Regions from separate parts of the Sporosarcina sp. FSL W7-1283 genome, predicted to be linked through region 2. Evidence: riboswitches for the same ligand, from Rfam matches in the RefSeq annotation. Region 2 holds a riboswitch; the other holds the start of a gene.
What was found. Region 2 has a riboswitch for S-adenosylmethionine ahead of MKY93_RS01230 (O-acetylhomoserine aminocarboxypropyltransferase/cysteine synthase family protein). Riboswitches for the same ligand answer to the same signal wherever they lie in the genome.
Positions count from the first base shown of each region.

Region 1 (3,411 bases), 2.3 Mb from region 2:
ACTACGTACTAGAAGAGCATCAAAACCTTTGATCCGATCCTTCAGTTGGTCAGGTGTCAAATCTGTATCGATCACAATTTCAAAACCTTCTGCTTGTCGTAATGGAAAAATACCGTCCTCGCTAAGTGGGTCACTAATAAGTACTTTAAAAGCCATAATAATCATTCTCTCCTTCAGTAGTTTTTATTGTTGTAAAGTTTTCAAAATGAATTTTATAGAGTTGATCCCATATGTACGTTCTATGCTTACCTCCTTTTAGGAAAAATAAAAAAGCCTTCCATCCCTTACATACGTAAGGGGCGAAAAGCTCAATAAACTAACGCGGTACCACCCTTGTTTTGCTGCAAAAGCAGCCTTCATTCAGCATGCGTAACGTGCATGTGACGGATTGGCCTACTGAACTATTCAGCCAAGCAATTCGGAAGTGCCGCCATCCCAAGAATTTACTGACTCTCACCAATTCATCAGCTCTCTAGAAAATTCTTTTACAGGAAGGTATGTCTTCGTCAAAATTGTTTTGCGTGTATTAAATTTGAACTAATCATAACACGTCAAAAGTAATTGTCAATTACTTTTCGGAAAAAAATGAAAAACTAATAAAGGCGAACGTAAATTATTGAATGATTTGTGAACGTTCGTGTTTGAGAGATAAAAGCGGATTATAAGTAACTTTTACTATGGAGTATTAGGAAATACCATAAGTCGTGAGAAGAGAAGATATATGCCAATCAATGTTATAGTAGTGCCATACTATTCAAGTAAAGGGGTAATGTAAGATGAAAAACTTAGAGTCCTTCGAGCGATTCGAACAATTGAAGCAAGAAGAGCGAGTGATTTTCTTGTTTTCTGCAGATTGGTGTCCTGATTGCAGAGTGATCGAGCCGTTTTTACCAACACTGGAAACGGAATTTTCCGAGTACCAATTTATTTATGTCGACCGAGATGAGTTTATTGACTTGTGCACTCAGCTCGATATATTTGGCATCCCAAGCTTTATCGCATTCAGTGAAGGCAAGGAAACAGGCCGTTTTGTCAGTAAGAATCGCAAGACGAAAGAGGAGATTGAAGAGTTTATCAATAGTTTGTGAGCAGAGGGTGAGTGGGTATAAGAACCGTTGATCCAGGTTCCGGGAGGATGGCTTTCCGCGGGGAGCCAATCTCCGGGCTACAAACTTATATTCACTTGTTCCGCTTTTCACTCTGAAGTCAACCAAATTTTATTACTTTGATGTATGCTAACAAGCCAACGATCCGAGGAGATGGTTGGCTTGTTATTATTTAAACATAATCCTGTAATTGTTCGAGAAGGATTTTCGCGCCTTGAGGACTTATGAATAATCCGTTTGATAGTTCTTTGTTTTCGTTCGTTACTTCACCAGTAATGAAGCATGCCTTATTCACTTGATACTTTCTCAAAATGATTCGATCTTCTTCTGCGAAAATTTCAATGGGATCGCCTTTATCTAATTGCAAAGATTTGCGTAGTTCTTTCGGAATAACTATTCTGCCAAGATGGTCTACTTTGCGAACAATGCCTAAAGATCTCATGAGTTCCTCCTTTAAAAAGTAGTTGGTAGTTCCTATTATACACAAATATTTCCGGTCTACAATTTACGAGATTGGAATGAGCAGAACTATTTGAAAATTTGACTATACAATTAGTTTATTAATGTTATAATAGTCAGTAAATCATTTTCGTGAAATGATATTAACTAAATACTACTTATCAAGAGAAGCTGAGGGATTTGGCCTGATGAAGCTTCAGCAACCTCTGTGTAAACAGGAAGGTGCTACCTCCAACAAGATTGTTGTCTTGAGAGATAAGAACTGTGGTCCTAAACCTTCATTTTCTTATCTACAGGAAAAGAGGTTTTTTATTTTGTAAAAACAGGCCGAATGAATAGCCAAGGGGGAAGAAATATGCCGATTAATATACCGAAACAATTACCTGCAGGTGAGTTACTGAAGAAAGAAAAAATCTTCATCATGGATGAAGATCGGGCGACGGAGCAAGATATTCGGCCGCTGAACATTTTGATTCTGAATTTAATGCCTGAAAAAGAAAAAACAGAACTTCAATTATTACGATTACTTGGTAATACGCCTTTGCAAGTAAACGTGACGTTTTTAAATACGGCGACCTATGTTTCCAAAAATGTCAGTCAAACTCATTTGGAAACGTTTTATACAACATTCGAACACGTGAAAGAGCGCAAGTTTGACGGCATGATTATTACAGGAGCACCTATTGAACATATGCAATTTGAAGACGTAGTGTACTGGAAGGAATTAGAGAAAATCATGGAGTGGACAAAAACCAATGTGACCTCTGTCTTGCATATTTGTTGGGGCGCGCAAGCCGCACTTTATCATCATTACGGCATTGATAAGTTTGAGTTGCCGAAGAAATGTTTTGGGATTTTTTCTCACGATATCACGGACCAAACAGTCAATTTGGCAAGAGGATTTAACGATGTATTTGTTGCTCCTCACTCACGTCACACGGCTGTTTCCATAGAAGAAATTGAGAAGCATCCGGATTTGACACTGCTATCTGTATCGGATGATGCGGGTGCATTCATTGTGATTTCTAATGATGAAAAAAACATAATGGTGACAGGACATTTAGAGTATGATGCACATACATTGGCTGAAGAATACGGGCGAGATGTCCAAAAGGGATTGGATATTGATGTACCTGAAAATTATTTCCCGAATGATGATCCGACGAGAGAACCAATGAATACTTGGCGTTCACATACACATTTGTTATTCTCGAACTGGTTGAACTACTATGTCTATCAAGCAACGCCATACGTTTGGGATTGAAATAAGCTTATGAAAGTATAGTTTCCCGCATTTCACACATACTCCACTCAATGGAGGTGTGCGTTGTGAATATGGATGAGTTTTTGGAGCTGTCTTTTTGGGAAATGACTTTGCGGACTGTTATTTCCTTTATCGTCCTTCTGATCCTGGCCCGGTTCATGGGAAAAAAACAAATATCTCAATTGACTTTCTTCCATTACGTGACAGGTATCACGATCGGTTCGATTGCCGCCAATTTGGCAGGGGAGTCCGAGACGCCGTTCTTAAATGGGTTATATGGTATGATCCTATGGGCAGTATTGACGATACTTGCCAATTATTTAACGTTTAAATCAAAAAAACTACGTGTCCTGCTGGATGATAAGCCAATCATCGTAATTCAGGATGGAAAGATTGTGGAAGGCTCGTTAAGTAAGCTGCGTTTGAATTTCAATGAATTGAATATGATGCTTCGGGAACAAGCCGTTTTTTCCATGAAAGATGTCAATTATGCGATTTTCGAAACGAATGGAAACTTGAGCATAATGCTTAAGCCGGGCGAAGAGAAGGCGACGAAAAAAGATGTCAAAGTGGCTTCTCCTA
Region 1 is NZ_JBBOOL010000001.1:2,536,737-2,540,147, reverse strand. Features, by position in the region: gene serA (phosphoglycerate dehydrogenase) at 1-156, opposite strand, end outside; gene MKY93_RS13100 (thioredoxin family protein) at 777-1,088, shown strand; gene MKY93_RS13095 (AbrB/MazE/SpoVT family DNA-binding domain-containing protein) at 1,279-1,548, opposite strand; SAM riboswitch class I at 1,721-1,827, shown strand; gene metA (homoserine O-acetyltransferase MetA) at 1,921-2,829, shown strand; gene MKY93_RS13085 (DUF421 domain-containing protein) at 2,901-3,411, shown strand, end outside.
Region 1: linked by a shared signal. The riboswitch ahead of metA (homoserine O-acetyltransferase MetA) and the one ahead of MKY93_RS01230 (O-acetylhomoserine aminocarboxypropyltransferase/cysteine synthase family protein) in region 2 are both predicted to bind S-adenosylmethionine.

Region 2 (3,411 bases):
CGCTGCAAAATGTAGTTATCATCGCCGCCCTGCCGTTTTCCGTTATCTTGATCATGATGGTCACTTCGTTGTTCATGTCATTGAAAGAAGAACGAAGGAAAGTGAAACGTCGGTAAATACAAAAAAGTCACCGGACTCGGTGACTTTTTTGCTTTTATCTATTAATTAATGAATAGCCTTTTCGACCGCTTTCTCAATCGCTTGTTTTAAATCTGCAATAATATCATCTGCTGATTCCAACCCGACAGACAGGCGAATCAACTCTTCAGTCACACCCGAATTCTTCAGATCTTCTGCAGATAACTGCTGGTGCGTAGTAGATGCCGGATGAATGATCAACGACTTCGCGTCGCCAACATTTGCTACATGCGACCAGATTTCCACATTATCAATCACTTTACGACCTGCATCCCGGCCACCTTTAATGCCGAAAACAATAATGGAACCATAGCCGTGCTTCAAGTGTTTTTGCGCCAACTCATACGTCGGGTGTTCTTCAAGACCCGTATACGTCACCCAGTCCACTGCCGGATGTCCCTTCAAGAATGCTGCGACTTTCTGTGCGTTTTCATTATGGCGAGGCACACGCAAATGAAGCGTCTCAAGCCCCTGCAATAAATTAAATGCACTGTCCGGCGCCAAGCAAGGTCCGAAATCACGCAATAATTGAACGCGCAGCTTCGTTGCGAATGCAGCCCCTGCCGTATCGATGCCATATCTCAACCCATGATACGATTCATCCGGTTCTGTGAACCCTGGGAATTTTCCTTGAGTCCAATCAAATTTCCCTGCATCGACCACCACGCCTCCAATCGTCGTGCCGTGCCCGCCAATCCATTTCGTTGCGGAGTGAATGACTACGTCTGCTCCGAACTCAATCGGATTGGAGCCATATGGAGACGGGAACGTGTTATCCACCAACAATGGAATACCGTTGTCATGCGCGACTTTCGCTACCGCTTCTACATCAAGGACTTGCAGGCTCGGATTACCGATCGTCTCTGCGAATAACGCCTTCGTCTTATCTGTAATTGCCGCTTCAAAGTTTTTCGGATCAGATGCATCCACGAACTTCACCGTGATGCCATAGCGCGGCAGTGTCACAGCGAATAAATTGTACGTGCCGCCATACAGATTGCTGGCCGCCACAATTTCATCTCCCGCGCCCGCAATGTTCAGGATCGAAAATGCGATTGCCGCCATTCCGGATGATAGCCCTACTGCTGCAGATCCACCTTCGATCTGCGCCACACGCTCCTCAAAAACTGCGACAGTCGGGTTAGTAATACGTGTATAGATATTGCCTGCTTCTTGCAAAGCAAATAAATTCTGTGCATGCTCTGTATCTCTGAAAACATATGAAGTCGTACGATGAATCGGCACAGCACGTGAACCGGTTACAGGATCTGGCTGCTGTCCTCCGTGCAATAAAACAGTTTCTGGCTGAAATTTAGTCATAACTATTTCCCCTCCGAATTTATTAGTCTACCTGATGGAATACTGAAAAGCAGAAGAGGGCGTTTTGTCGTGACAGACGTTGGAGGGCTTATCGTAAAAGGGTGCTCTCCCCCTTTTTCGAAAAGACCGAAACGTCCCGAGCAGCTGCCCTCTGCAGCTAGACAATGAGCCTAGTGAGTATACAAAGAAACCCTCTTCCTAAAAATAAGAAGAGGGCTTTGCTTTCGCTCATACCTCTCTTATCTTCCAAACTGTCAACAGTTTGTAGGAAGTAGCACCTTTGCATAACTAGCCGGTTGCCGGGCATCATAGGGCCTAATCCCTCCGCCGCTCTTGATAAGAGTTTGTCTATTCGTTTTCCATCTTGAAAAATAGTATAAAGCCAATACCAACTAAATGCAAGGGTTATTAGTAGAATGTTTAGAAATCATTGTGATTTCTAAAAAATATCCCACCAAATTTTCACTGCAGAGCCCATGATCAATACAGCGAGAATTCCTTGCAACACTTTCGTATTGACTTTGCGACTTACCTTCACTCCAAGCGGGGCCGCCAGCACGCTCGCAATAATCATGACAAGCGCCGGTTCATAGGGAACTTGCCCTGTGAAGAGTTTTCCTGACGCCGAACCGATTGAAGACAATAAAGTGATTGCTAGCGAAGTGGCTATCGTGACCCGTGTAGGAATTTTTAATACAACAAGCATGATCGGTACGAGGATAAACGCCCCTCCTGCCCCTACAATTCCTGCAGCCAACCCAACTAGCAATGCAGTTCCTGTGGCTATCCATTTATTGAACGCAATTTCTTCCACGGGGATGTTATCAAGACCTTTTTGCGGAATGAACATCATCACGGCTGCCAGCACGGCCAATACACCATATACAATGTTAACGGTTGCTTCCGACAGCAGACTGGAACCTGCCCCTCCGATTACACTGCCGATCAATACGCTGATTCCCATATACAACACAAGTGGCTTCAAGATTAGATTGCTCTTGCGATAAGCAAAGACACCTGAGAGAGAAGCAAAGAATACTTCAACTGCCGTAATACCCGAGACGTCATGCGATGAAAAAGCTTCAAAACCAAGTAATGCAGGAATGAAAAGTAACATTGGATATTTGACGATGGCACCGCCAATTCCCATCATGCCGGAAAGGAATGAGCCGACAAATCCAATGAGGAAGATGGTGATGATAAATGTAAAACTCATGATGTTCTCTCTCCCTCCTTCCTAATGAAAGAGGGCAATGGAACACCCTCTTTGCTTAGTTTATCCTTTTTGAATCCAAAATTTAAAGACATCGGACTCTTGTTGCTGGTCCACTACCTTGTGATTTCCTGATGCGGCCCAAGCTGTCAAATCTGCTACAGATCCTTTGTCCGTTGCATGAATTTCAAGGATATCCCCTGCTTCTAGTTCTTTCATCGCTTTTTTTGTCCGTACGATCGGCATTGGGCAAGCCAATCCTTTAGCATCTAAAAATTTTGTCGTGTTCATTTGTATCTTCTCCTTTTGAATCGTTTTTAATTGAAAATAAAATTACAGTTTGTTGTCCCGTCGCTCGACTTCCATTGGCAGAGTAAAGTTCACTGGCACCGCTGTGCCGCTAGGGAATTGCCTTACGCCACGAGCCAGCTAGCGAAGTTCATGCTAGCAGTCTCATGGCAACGGCCGACCCCGCAGTTGCGGCTTCGCTGGAATGGGTAGGTATCATTATGTTGTGTTTAAAGTAGGCAATTCCGAGTCTGATGTCTAGTCTGAAATGGTCTTGCTAGAAAAACACATCGGTTAACCCCCACTCAAAAAAAGTAGGCGCCTCACAAGCGGGTATACGGAGCGATGTGACAGGCAGGCGTTCTTCCAGAACGGCACATTGCGGGAGCCATCCGCAAGCGCCGAAGTGGGTTCGATTACAACACCTTATCTCACCGCACAGCGATTCGGTC
Region 2 is NZ_JBBOOL010000001.1:259,824-263,234, reverse strand. Features, by position in the region: gene MKY93_RS01235 (glycine betaine uptake BCCT transporter) at 1-116, shown strand, start outside; gene MKY93_RS01230 (O-acetylhomoserine aminocarboxypropyltransferase/cysteine synthase family protein) at 166-1,458, opposite strand; SAM riboswitch class I at 1,695-1,801, opposite strand; gene MKY93_RS01225 (sulfite exporter TauE/SafE family protein) at 1,898-2,674, opposite strand; gene MKY93_RS01220 (sulfurtransferase TusA family protein) at 2,735-2,962, opposite strand; gene MKY93_RS01215 (MBL fold metallo-hydrolase) at 3,386-3,411, opposite strand, start outside.